Linked DNA regions of Halorhodospira halophila. The protein of the gene in region 3 binds, or shares a complex with, the protein of the main gene of each other region. Links are inferred from orthologs where the notes say so. Each region holds a gene or a part of one and is shown on either strand. Other genes may lie near its edges. The genes, in order: secG, secA and secY.

The links.
Region 1: secY (region 3) and secG share a complex: the UniProt entries of both Escherichia coli proteins name them as parts of the sec protein translocase complex. The link is inferred for Halorhodospira halophila from one-to-one orthologs.
Region 2: the proteins of secY (region 3) and secA are in contact, whole or in part, in a crystal structure (PDB 3DIN), measured with the Thermotoga maritima proteins. The link is inferred for Halorhodospira halophila from one-to-one orthologs. Residues at the interface, in WP_004081795.1 of Thermotoga maritima: Glu108, Gly109, Glu110, Glu111, Ala236, Glu237, Arg238, Arg239, Ile240, Thr241, Ile242, Gln243, Tyr244, Ala245, Arg246, Arg247, Val248, Thr249, Gly250, Arg251, Arg252, Val253, Tyr254, Gly256, Ala257, Ser258, Thr259, Tyr260, Leu261, Pro262; in WP_004082002.1 of Thermotoga maritima: Glu261, Ala262, Arg263, Lys300, Ala301, Arg302, Thr303, Ile304, Ile305, Leu323, Tyr324, Asp325, Pro326, Val329, Ser330, Tyr333, Ile336, Lys340, Phe345, Val349, Glu363, Phe364, Tyr374, Ser375, Gly376, Gly377, Glu393, Ile395, Thr482, Ser483.

What each region holds. Positions count from the first base shown.
Region 1 is NZ_NHSN01000025.1:40,623-44,278, reverse strand. The notes cover bases 529-3,274. They hold secG (preprotein translocase subunit SecG), read left to right. Parts: upstream 529-1,566; coding sequence 1,567-1,983; downstream 1,984-3,274. Other genes in these bases: CCR79_RS09500 (NADH-quinone oxidoreductase subunit C), read left to right, coding at 3,256-3,274; CCR79_RS09505 (NuoB/complex I 20 kDa subunit family protein), read left to right, coding at 2,770-3,246; CCR79_RS09510 (NADH-quinone oxidoreductase subunit A), read left to right, coding at 2,423-2,779; tpiA (triose-phosphate isomerase), read left to right, coding at 808-1,557; glmM (phosphoglucosamine mutase), read left to right, coding at 529-739. Outside these bases: more of glmM, read left to right, coding at 1-528; more of CCR79_RS09500, read left to right, coding at 3,275-3,656. UniProt on the Escherichia coli protein: Subunit of the protein translocation channel SecYEG. Overexpression of some hybrid proteins has been thought to jam the protein secretion apparatus resulting in cell death; while this may be true it also results in FtsH-mediated degradation of SecY.
Region 2 is NZ_NHSN01000025.1:316,552-320,840, forward strand. What follows is about bases 898-4,276. They hold secA (preprotein translocase subunit SecA), read right to left. Parts: upstream 3,894-4,276; coding sequence 1,098-3,893; downstream 898-1,097. Other genes in these bases: argJ (bifunctional glutamate N-acetyltransferase/amino-acid acetyltransferase ArgJ), read right to left, coding at 898-1,096; CCR79_RS10820 (DciA family protein), read left to right, coding at 4,041-4,276. In the rest of the region: more of argJ, read right to left, coding at 1-897; more of CCR79_RS10820, read left to right, coding at 4,277-4,289. UniProt on the Escherichia coli protein: Required for protein export, interacts with the SecYEG preprotein conducting channel.
Region 3 is NZ_NHSN01000015.1:11,661-15,458, reverse strand. The notes cover bases 241-3,128. They hold secY (preprotein translocase subunit SecY), read left to right. Parts: upstream 241-976; coding sequence 977-2,281; downstream 2,282-3,128. Other genes in these bases: rpsK (30S ribosomal protein S11), read left to right, coding at 3,004-3,128; rpsM (30S ribosomal protein S13), read left to right, coding at 2,573-2,932; rpmJ (50S ribosomal protein L36), read left to right, coding at 2,389-2,502; rplO (50S ribosomal protein L15), read left to right, coding at 496-936; rpmD (50S ribosomal protein L30), read left to right, coding at 307-495. Outside these bases: more of rpsE, read left to right, coding at 1-240; more of rpsK, read left to right, coding at 3,129-3,399; rpsD (30S ribosomal protein S4), read left to right, coding at 3,416-3,798. UniProt on the Escherichia coli protein: The central subunit of the protein translocation channel SecYEG. Consists of two halves formed by TMs 1-5 and 6-10.

The DNA.
Region 1 (3,656 bases), on a different replicon or contig from region 3:
GGACGGGCTGAACATCAATGTCGATCACGGCTCCCAGCACCCGGAGCGTCTGTGCCGGCGGGTGGTGGACGAGTCCGCGGATGTCGGTGTGGCGTTCGACGGCGACGGCGACCGGGTGATCATGGCCGACCGGTCCGGCCGCCTGATCGATGGCGATGGTCTGCTCTATATCATCGCTACGGCCCGGGTGGCCCGTGGTCAGGCGTGCGGACCGGTGGTCGGCACCCAAATGACCAACCTCGGCCTGGAGGTGGCGCTGCAGGAGCTGGGGCTTCCCCTGGAGCGGACCCGGGTGGGCGACCGTTATGTCCTCGAGCGGCTGCTGCAGGTCGGCGGTGTGCTGGGCGGTGAGTCCTCCGGTCATATCATCTGCCTGGATCGGACCACCACCGGCGACGGGCTGATCTCGGCGCTGCAGGTGCTCGAGGCCATGGTGACCACCGGCCGGCCGCTGGATGAGCTGGTCGCCGGGATGCAGTACTATCCACAGCGTCTGGTCAATGTGCCGATCGAGCGTGGCGTGGACGTACTCGGGTTGCCGGCGGTCAACGAAGCGGTCAGCGAGGCCGAGCAAGAGCTCGGCGAACGGGGGCGGGTGTTGTTGCGTCCGTCGGGGACAGAGCCGCTGCTGCGGGTGATGGTCGAGGGCGCCGACGGGGCGCAGGTGGATCGCCTGGTCGAGTCGCTGGCGGAGACCGTGGCCAGCGCGGCCCGGGGTGCGGCCACCGACCCGATTTGATTTCAGTCGCTTGTGTAGATAGGCTTCGTCAGCTTCACAGGAATCCATAGACAGGGTTGGGTCTAGGCATGCGGCGCAAGATCATTGCTGGTAACTGGAAGATGAACGGCGACCAGGATCTGGTCCGCCGCGTTGCGGAGCACGCTGCCGACAGCGGTGGCGATGCCGAGCTGGCGGTCTGCCCGCCGTATCCCTTGCTCGCGGCGGCCGCATCGCAGCTGCCATTCGGTGTGGCGCTGGGTGCGCAGGACGTCAGCGAGTACGAGTCGGGCGCCTACACCGGCGAAGTGTCGGCGGGCATGCTGCTCGAGGCGGGGTGCCGTTACGTGATCGTCGGGCACTCGGAGCGTCGGACGCTCTACGGCGAGGACAACGGCCGGGTGGCCGGCAAGTTCGTGGCGGCGCGCAATGCCGGGCTGACCCCGATCCTGTGCGTTGGCGAGACCCTGGCCGAGCGAGATGCCGAGCGCACCGAGACTGTGGTAGGTGAACAGCTCGACGCTGCCATCGACGCCGTGGACGGGGCGGCCTTCCAGGGGGCGGTCATCGCCTATGAGCCGGTCTGGGCCATTGGGACCGGGCGGACCGCAACCCCGGAACAGGCGCAGGCGGTGCACGCTTTCATCCGTCAGCGCGTTGCGGAGCGCGATGGCAATGAGGTGGCCGACCAGCTGCGCATCCTCTACGGGGGCAGCATGAAGGCGGACAATGCCGCCGAGCTCCTGGCCCAGCCGGATATCGACGGCGGTCTGATCGGTGGCGCGTCGCTGGATCCCGACAGCTTCCTTTCGATTTACAACGCAGCCGCGGAGGGCTGAGGTAGACCCATGTTTGAAGCGTTGCTTGCCGTCCATATCGTCATCGCCGTTGCCCTGGTGGTGCTGGTCCTGCTGAACCAGGGGAAGGGCGCTGACATGGGAGCCGCCTTCGGCAGCGGTGCCTCGAGCACCGTCTTCGGCTCGCGCGGCGCAGCGACCTTCATGACCAAGCTGATTGCGACCCTGGGTACGACCTTCTTCCTGACCAGCCTGGGGCTGGCGGTGATCGCCTCGCAGGGGATCGGCGGCGGCGCTTCGGTGATTGGCGACGACGACGTGCTCGAGAGCGAGGAAGAGACGGAAGAGGAGGATCCGGAGGCGCCGGCGGCTCCGGACATGCCGGCGGAGCAGGAGGCCCCCGCGCCTGAGGCGCCGGGTCAGCCGGTGGAGCCGGACGCGCCTGCGGAAGAGGGTGAAGCGGAGTAGCCCCTTTTCCGCGATTGCGGGATTGAATCGCGGGATCAGGGTTGCTATCATGCGTCCCGCGTTGGGGCAGAGTAAACGCCCAACCGCAACTGTCTACGTGCCGAAGTGGTGGAACTGGTAGACACGCCGTCTTGAGGGGGCGGTGGCGAAAGCCGTGCCGGTTCGAGTCCGGCCTTCGGCACCATCTATATCTCTCCTTCCTCAGCGCGCACTCGCGCGATATCCCGCACCCTGATCGTCCCTGTCTGGTCACGCCGGTTGGCGGGATTGATTTCCCGCAACCGTCACGATCGTTTGTCGGCACGATAACGTCTTTAAAATCAGGAAGTTAAAAAAGCCGCTGAGTTGACACGGAGAGAGACCGCTCCGTAAACTCCAGCGATGTTCGACACGGGGGCGGGGCACCGGTCCCGTGTTCTCACCAGCGGAGCGGCGAACGATGCTAGAGAATTACCTCCCGGTTCTGCTCTTCATTGTCGTCGGGCTCGTCTTCGGCGTCCTGCCTCTGGCTGCCGGGTTCGTGCTCGGTCCTCGGCGTGAAGATCCGGAAAAGCAGTCGCCTTACGAGTGCGGCTTCGAGGCCTTCGAGGATTCGCGCATGAAGTTCGACGTGCGCTATTACCTCGTCGCCATTCTGTTCATCCTCTTCGATCTCGAGATCGCCTTCCTCTTCCCTTGGGCAGTTGTGTTGGACGACATTGGGCTGTTCGGCATCTTGGCCATGGGCCTATTTGTCGGGCTTCTCGTGATCGGTTTGCTCTACGAGTGGCGTAAAGGGGCGCTGGAATGGGAGTAGAAGGCATCCTGGAGCGGGGGTACGTGACGACCTCCGCGGATAAGCTGATCAACTGGGCGCGGACCGGCTCCCTGTGGCCCATGACCTTCGGCCTGGCCTGCTGTGCCGTCGAGATGATGCACACCGCCGCGGGGCGCTACGACATGGACCGCAACGGTCTGATCTTCCGGCCCAGCCCGCGGCAGTCTGATGTGATGATTGTCGCCGGCACGCTCTGCAACAAGATGGCCCCGGCGCTGCGCAAGGTCTACGACCAGATGCCGGAGCCGAAGTGGGTGATCTCCATGGGGTCGTGTGCCAACGGCGGGGGGTACTACCACTACTCCTACTCGGTGACGCGCGGCTGCGACCGCATCGTCCCCGTGGACATCTACGTCCCCGGTTGTCCACCCACGGCCGAGGCCCTGTACTACGGCATCCTGCAGCTGCAGAACAAGATCCGCCGGACCAATACCATCGCACGTTGAGGGAGAGTCATGGCTGAGCCCGAGAGCCTGTTGGAGCAGCTCCGCGGCCATTTCGGTGGTCGTTTGACCGATTGCTGGCTCGAGCGCGGCGAGGTGACGCTGGAGGTCCGGCCCGCCGAGTTGGTTGCGGTGATGACCGAGCTGCGTGATGCCGCCGATTGGCGTTTCGAGCAGCTGTCCGATGTCGCCGGGGTCGACTACGCCGCCTACGGCCAGGATGAGTGGATCACCGAGTCGGCGACCGGGACAGGCTTCAGCCGCGGGGTGACCGAGCCGGGGTTTGGGCGTCTGGGCCTGACCGGCATCTACGGGGTGCAGTCGATCGAGGAGCGGACCGGCCGGCGTTTCGCGGCGGTCTATCAGCTGCTGTCGTTGACGCACAATCAGCGCCTTCGCGTGCGCTGCTTCGC
Region 2 (4,289 bases), on a different replicon or contig from region 3:
CAGAGCCGGCCAGATACGCGGCGGCGGCCGCCTCGTCGTAGTCGGGGGCAACCGCACCGCGCTGGGCAACCACCTGGTCGCCGATGGACAGGACCACGGCATCGACGTCGAGGTCGTCGATGCCTGCCCGGCCGACGGCCGCGAGGATCCGGCCCCAGTTGGGGTCGGCCGCGGCGAGGGCGGTCTTGACCAGCGGCGACTCCGCCACCGTAAAGGCCACCCGCTCGGCCTCGGCGGTATCTTGCGCCCCCTCGACCGCGACATCCACCAGCCGCGTTGCCCCCTCGCCGTCGGCGGCGATGGCCCGGGCCAGATCGATGCAGACCGCCTCGACGGCGGCCTGGAAGCGCTCGAAGTCGCCCCCCTCATCGGGCACGCGGGGCCCCCGCCCGGTGGCAGCCAACAGGCAGGCGTCGTTGGTGGAGGTGTCTCCGTCGACGGTGACCCGGTTGAACGATCGCTCGGTGGCGCGGCGCAGGCAGTCGGCCAGGGCCGCATCGGAGATCTCGGCATCGGTGGCCAGGAAGGCGAGCATGGTGGCCATGTCCGGGCGGATCATCCCCGCCCCCTTGGCGATCCCGGTCACCGTGCAGGTACCGCCGGCCAGCGTCACCTGGTAGCTGGCGATCTTCTCCCGGGTGTCCGTGGTCTGGATACCGACCGCCGCCGCCTGCCAACCGTTTTCCTCCAGCGCCTCGAACGCCCCGGGGATGCCGGCAGTGATGCGCTCGACGGGCAGCGGCTCACCGATCACGCCGGTGGAAAAGGGGACCACGGCCTCGACGGCGCATCCGGCCTGCTCGGCCACGCCACGGCAACAGGCCAGGGCGTCGGCCTCGCCACGCTCGCCGGTCCCGGCGTTGGCGTAGCCGGTGTTGATCAGCAGATAACGCGGCGCGGTGGCGGCCAGATGGCGCTCGGCGATGCGCACCGGAGCAGCCCGGAAGCGGTTGCGGGTGAACACCGCCGCGGCACGCCCCGTCTCGGGCAAGGCCATGACCACCAGATCCGGCCGCCCAGGCTTGCGGATACCGGCCGAGACCGTACCAAGGCGGAACCCCGGCACTGGATGGATCACCGCATCTGCGCCCGACATCTCAGAGCTTCCCGCAGCAGTGCTTGTACTTCTTGCCGGAGCCACAGGGGCAGGACTCGTTGCGCCCGACCTTGGGGCCCTCGCGGGCCACGGTCTCCTGCCCCCGCCCCCCGGCGGCCTGCTGCCGGCCATCGCCGCCGCGCGCGCCCTCGCCCTCGGCCGCCGAGGCGCTCCCCCCGGCGGCAGTCACGGCGCCTGCGGCGGCGGAGGCCGGCGCGGCATGGCGCATCTGCATTCGCTCCGCCTCCTGCCGGCGCTGCTCCTCGACGGCCTCCACGTCCTCCTCGGCGCGGACCTGGACGCGCAGCAGCACGCCGACGGCGTCGCGTTTCAGGCCCTCGAGCATCTCCTGGAACATGGCGAAGGCGTCCTTCTTGAACTCCTGCTTCGGGTTGCGCTGGGCATAGCCGCGCAGCCCCACCCCCTGGCGCAGGTAGTCCATGGCGGCCAGGTGCTCCTTCCAGTGCTTGTCCAGAACCTGGAGCATCACCGCCTTCTCGAAGTGGCGCACGACGCTGGCACCCGCCTCGGCCTCCTTGGCCCGGTAGGCCTTCTCGATCTCGGACTGGATGCGCTCGCGCAGGGTCTCCTCGTGGAGGCTGTCGTCCTCGTCGAGCCAGCGCTGGACGGGCAGTTCCTGGCCGAACTCCTCCTTGAGGGTACGCTCCAGCCCGGCGACGTCCCATTGCTCGTCGATGGACCCCGGCGGGATGTACTCGGAGATCACCTTGTCGACCACGTCCTGGCGGATGGCGTCCACCGTCTCGGAGACGTCATCGGCCTCGAGCAGCTCGTTGCGCTGCTCGTAGACCACCTTGCGCTGGTCGTTGGCGACGTCGTCGAACTCCAGCAGGTGCTTGCGCATGTCGAAGTTGTGCGCCTCGACCTTGCGCTGGGCGTTCTCGATCACCCGCGAGACCATGCCCGACTCGATGGCCTCGCCGTGCTCCATGCCAAGCTTCTGGAGCATGCCGGACATGCGCTCCGAGGCGAAGATGCGCAGCAGCGAATCCTCCAGCGACAGGTAGAAGCGCGACGACCCCGGATCGCCCTGACGCCCGGAGCGCCCACGCAGCTGGTTGTCGATGCGGCGGGATTCGTGGCGCTCGGTACCGATCACGTGCAGACCACCGGCATTCACCACCCGGTCGTGGCGGTCCTGCCACTCGGCCTTGCGCCGCTCCACCTCGGCCGGGTCGGGGTCATCGCCGAGCTCGGCCAGCTCTTGGTCCAGGTTGCCGCCGAGGACGATGTCCGTGCCGCGACCGGCCATGTTGGTGGCGATGGTCACCGCACCCGGCCGGCCGGCGTCGGCGATGATCTGCGCCTCGCTCTCGTTGTGCTTGGCGTTGAGCACGTTGTGCTCCACGCCGGCCTCCTTGAGCGCCTTGGACAGGCGCTCCGAGGCCTCGATGGAGGTGGTGCCCACGAGCACGGGCTGGTCGCGCTGCACGCAGTCCTTGATGTCCGCAATGATCGCCTCGTACTTCTCGTCGGCGGTGCGGTAGACCAGGTCGTGATGATCGGCGCGGACCATCGGCCGGTGGGTGGGGATGGAGAGCACCTCCAGGCTGTAAATATGCTGGAACTCGAAGGCCTCGGTATCCGCCGTGCCGGTCATACCAGCCAGCTTGTCGTAGAGCCGGAAGTAATTCTGGAAAGTGATCGACGCCAGGGTCTGGTTCTCGGCCTGGACGGGCAGGCCCTCCTTGGCCTCCACTGCCTGGTGCAGACCCTCGGACCAGCGCCGGCCGGGCATGGCGCGCCCGGTGAACTCGTCGACGATGACCACCTGGTTGTCACGGATCAGGTAGTGGACGTCGCGCTCGTAGAGGGTATGGGCCCGCAGCGCCGCATTGAGATGGTGGACCACGTTGATGTTGCGCGCATCGTAGAGCGAGTCGTTCTCGCCGATGAGCCCCTCCTCGCGCAGCAGCTCCTCGGCCCGGTCATGGCCCCCTTCGGTGAGATACACCTGGCGGGCCTTCTCATCTACGTAGTAGTCACCCGGTCCCAGCTCCGGGGTCTCCTCGGGGCGCTCCTCGGGCTTCTGCGCCTCCAGGCGCGGCACCAGCCGGGACATCGCCTCGTAGAGCTCGCCGGCCTGCTCCGCCGGGCCGGAGATGATCAGCGGCGTGCGGGCCTCGTCGATGAGGATGGAATCGACCTCGTCGACCAGCGCGTAGTAGAGATCCCGCTGGACCTTGTCCTCCTTGCGGAAGGCCATGTTGTCGCGCAGGTAGTCGAAGCCGAACTCGTTGTTGGTGCCGTACGTGATATCGGCCTGGTAGGCGGCGATCTTCTCCTCGCGGGGCTGGCGCGGCACCACCACGCCCACCTCCATGCCGAGGAACCGGTAGAGCCGGCCCATCCACTCGGCGTCACGGCGGGCCAGGTAGTCGTTGACAGTCACCACGTGGACGCCGCGACCGGTCAGGGCGTTGAGGTAGACCGGCAACGTGGCGACGAGGGTCTTGCCCTCGCCCGTTTTCATCTCCGAGATGTTGCCGTCGTGCAGGACCATGCCGCCGAGCAGCTGAACATCGAAGTGGCGCAGGCCCAGCACCCGGCGCGAGGCCTCGCGCACGACGGCAAACGCCTCCTCGAGGAGATCGTCCAGGGTCTCGCCCTGCGCGAGCCGCGCCTTGAACGCCTCGGTCCTTGCCTGAAGCTGCTCGTCGGATAGCTTCTGCAGCTCCGGCTCGTGCGCGTTGATGGCCTCGATCCGCTTGCGCAGACGCTTCAGCGCACGATCGTTACGGGTTCCGAAGACGCGTTTGGCGATGGCTGAAAACATGGGCACTCGATACAGATTTCCGGCGAAGTCAAGTCCAACAGGATACAGATAATCGGTGCGGGAGGGTAAGGCGTCGGCCGCCGATTCAGCCCACCGGGGCGCGGTCCCCCTTGCATCCGAGCGCCGGGGACCGGAGACTCCGACGACATGAGCGACCCGAAACGCTTCAACCCGGCCCGCCCTCCGCGCCGTGAGGGCAAACTGCACCGGATCGCGCCGCGCCTGGCACAGCGCCCCGGGCCGTTGCGCGCCGTCATCGACCACGCCCGTGGGCTGGAGCGGCTCGGGCGGCGGCTGCAGCGGAACCTGCCGCCGGAGACGCAGGGCCACTGGCGCCTAGCCCGACTGGATGAGGAGGAGATGGTCTTGATCGCCGACGGCAGCGGCTGGGGAACG
Region 3 (3,798 bases):
GGCGCGCGGCGGGATGCGCACCGTGCCGCTGGATGGCCCGACCCTGCGCTACCCGGTGACCCACTTCCACGGGTCGAGCAAGGTCTTCATGAAGCCGGCCTCGCCGGGTACCGGCATTATCGCCGGCGGCGCCATGCGCGCGGTCTTCGAGGTGCTCGGCGTGCAGGACGTGCTGGCCAAGTCGGTCGGCTCGCGCAACCCGATCAACGTGGTGCGCGCCACGGTCGACGGGCTGGCCTCGATGGACTCCCCCGAGGCAGTCGCTGCCCGGCGGGGCAAGAGTGTCGAAGAGATTACGGGCTGATCATGGCTAACCAGAAGAAGCTCCAGGTAACGCTGCGGCGCAGCGTCCACGGCCGGCTGCAGAAGCACCGCCAGTGCGTGCGCGGCCTCGGCCTGCGCCGGATGCACCAGACCGTCCTGGTCGACGACACCCCGGAGAATCGCGGAATGATCCGGAAGGTGTCCTATATGCTGGAAGTTCAGGAGGCGTAAATGCGGCTCAATCAACTGTCGCCGAGCCCGGGCAGCCGGCCGGAGGCCAAGCGCGCCGGACGCGGTGCGGGCAGCGGCCTGGGCAAGACGGCCGGTCGCGGTCACAAGGGTCAGCACAGCCGCAGTGGCGGCTTCCACAAGGTCGGCTTCGAAGGCGGCCAGATGCCGCTGCAGCGCCGGGTGCCGAAGTACGGCTTCTCCTCGCAGAAAAGCCTGCGTACCGCGGAGGTTCGCCTCCACGAGATCGCCCGCGTCGACGGTGATACGGTGGACCTTTCGGCGCTGCACAAGGCCGGCGTCGTGCGCAAGAACATGCGCTACGTCAAGGTTATCGCCTCGGGCACCATCGACCGCGCAGTGACCGTGCGTGGCGTCAAGGTGACCCAGGGCGCCCGCAAGGCGATCGAGGCGGCCGGCGGCCAAGTCGTCGAGGAGGGTTAAGTTGGGACGTCCAGGTGGTGCCGCAGGGGCCCTCGGTGGGATGGGACGTCTCACCGAGGTTCGTCAGCGTCTGCTTTTCGTACTGCTCGCGCTGATCATCTACCGCATCGGTACCCACATCACGATCCCGGGTATCGATCCGGCGGCGCTCGAGCAGATGGTCGAGCAGCAGCGCGGCACCATCCTGGAGATGTTCAACATGTTCGCCGGCGGGGCGTTGGAGCGACTCTCCATCTTCGCCCTCGGCGTCATGCCCTATATCTCGGCGGCGATCATCATGCAGCTGCTCACGGCGGTGGTGCCGTCGCTCGAGCGGCTGAAGAAGGAGGGGGAGGCCGGCCGGCGCAAGATCACGCAGTACACGCGCTACGGCACGCTCGGGCTGGCCACCTTCCAGGGCATCGGCATCAGTATCGCGCTGCAGGGGCAGGGTGTGGCCGCCATGCCCGGGCCGGCGTTTGTATTTATCTCCACGGTGACCCTGGCCACCGGCGTGATCTTCTTGATGTGGCTTGGTGAGCAGATCACCGAGCGGGGCATCGGCAACGGTATCTCGATCATCATCTTCGCCGGCATCGTCGCCGGCCTGCCCGGCGCGCTGGGTGGCACGCTCGAACTGCAGCGTACCGGCGAGCTGGGTACCGCGACGATCCTGCTGCTGCTGATCATGGCCGCGGCGGTGACCGCGTTCATTGTCTTCATCGAGCGGGGGCAGCGGCGGATCACCGTGCAGTACGCCAAGCGCCAGCAAGGGCGCAAGATGTACGCCGCGCAGCAGAGCCACCTGCCGCTGAAGCTGAACATGGCGGGCGTGATCCCGCCGATCTTCGCCTCGAGCATCATTCTCTTCCCGGCCACGGTCGGGCAGTGGTTCGGCGATGCCGAGGGGCTGGGCTTTATCGGCGACATCGCCGCGACGCTCTCGCCGGGGCAGCCGATCTATGTGGCGCTTTACGCCGCGGCGATCATCTTCTTCTGCTTCTTCTACACGGCGCTGGTGTTCAACTCGCGGGACACCGCCGACAACCTGAAGAAGTCGGGGGCGTTCATCCCCGGGATCCGTCCCGGCGAGCAGACCTCCCGGTACATCGATCAGGTGCAGAGCCGGCTCACTTTCGTCGGTGCGCTCTACATCACCGCCGTCTGCCTGATGCCGGAGTTCCTGATCCTGTACTGGAACGTGCCGTTCTACTTCGGCGGCACCTCGCTGCTGATCAGCGTCATCGTGGTCATGGACTTCATGGCGCAGCTGCAGTCGCACCTGGTCTCGCACCAGTACGAGCCGCTGATGAAGAAGGCCAACCTCAAGGGGCACACCCGGCCTGGCGGCGGGATGCTGCGCTGAATCGATAAAACTGGCTGCGGGGTGGCATCCGGGCGCGCGGACTGGTATCCTTTCGCGCCTTTGGGTCGCCCGTGAGCGGCCGCGCTCGGAGTATTGGAGAGACGACCATGAAAGTCAGGGCATCGGTCAAGCGGATTTGCCGCAACTGCAAGATCGTGAAGCGGCGCGGGACCGTGCGGGTCATCTGCACGGAGGCGCGGCACAAGCAACGCCAGGGCTGAATCCGGACCGGCGAGCACCGGCGGATCGACCCGGCACCCAACAAGCGCGAATCACGGGAGAGTTGGCCCCATGGCCCGAATCGCAGGAATCAACATACCGACACACAAGCACGCGTGGGTCGCGCTGACCTCGATCTACGGGATCGGCCGCACGCGTGCCCTGAGCATCTGTGAAGCGGCCGGCGTGCCGCATGACCGGCGCGTCCGCGATCTCAATGACGCCGAGGTCGAGGCGCTGCGGCAGGAAGTCGGCAACTACGTTATCGAGGGCGATCTGCGCCGCTCGGTGGCGATGGACATCAAGCGCCTGATGGACCTCGGCTGCTACCGGGGCATGCGGCACCGCCGCGGCCTGCCGGTGCGTGGGCAGCAGACGCAGACCAACGCGCGTACGCGCAAGGGTCCGCGTCGGGGCCCCGCCAGCCGCTGATCGGGTAGGCAACATTCAACGCGTGGGCCGGATCGGCACCGCGTTCGGAGCGAACACGGGAACAGAGACCTATGGCGAAGGCATCCAGCCGCGGTGGCGGCAAGAAGAAAGTCAAGCGCACAGTCAGTGATGGTGTCGCGCACATCAACGCGACCTTCAACAACACGCTGATCACCATCACCGACCGGCAGGGCAACGCGTTGTCCTGGGCGAGCGCCGGCGGCAGCGGCTTCAAGGGGTCGCGCAAGAGCACGCCCTTCGCTGCCCAGGTGGCGTCGGAGACCGCCGCGCGTGCCGCGCAGGATTACGGTCTCAAGAACCTGGAGGTTCGCGTCAAGGGGCCTGGCCCCGGGCGCGAGTCCGCCGTGCGTGCGCTCAACGCGGTCGGGTACCGGATCACCAACATTTCCGACGTTTCGCCCATCCCGCACAACGGTTGCCGGCCGCCCAAGAAGCGGCGGGTCTGAGGAGGAAGCGCTCGCCATGGCGAAGTATATTGGTCCCAAGTGCAAACTGGCGCGCCGCGAGAAAACCGACCTGTTCCTGAAGAGCGGCGTCCGGTCCATCGACACCAAGTGCAAGCTCGAGCAGCCCCCGGGGCAGCACGGGCAGCGCCGCGGCGGCCGCATGTCCGACTACGGCCTTCAGCTGCGTGAGAAGCAGAAGGTCCGTCGCATGTACGGCATCATGGAGCGGCAGTTCCGCAACTACTACAAGGAAGCCGCCCGCCGTAAGGACGCCACCGGCACCGCGCTGCTGCAGCTGCTCGAGAGCCGCCTGGACAACGTCTGCTACCGGATGGGTTTTGGCAGCACCCGCGCGGAGGCGCGGCAGCTGGTCAATCACCGCGGCATCCTGGTCAACGG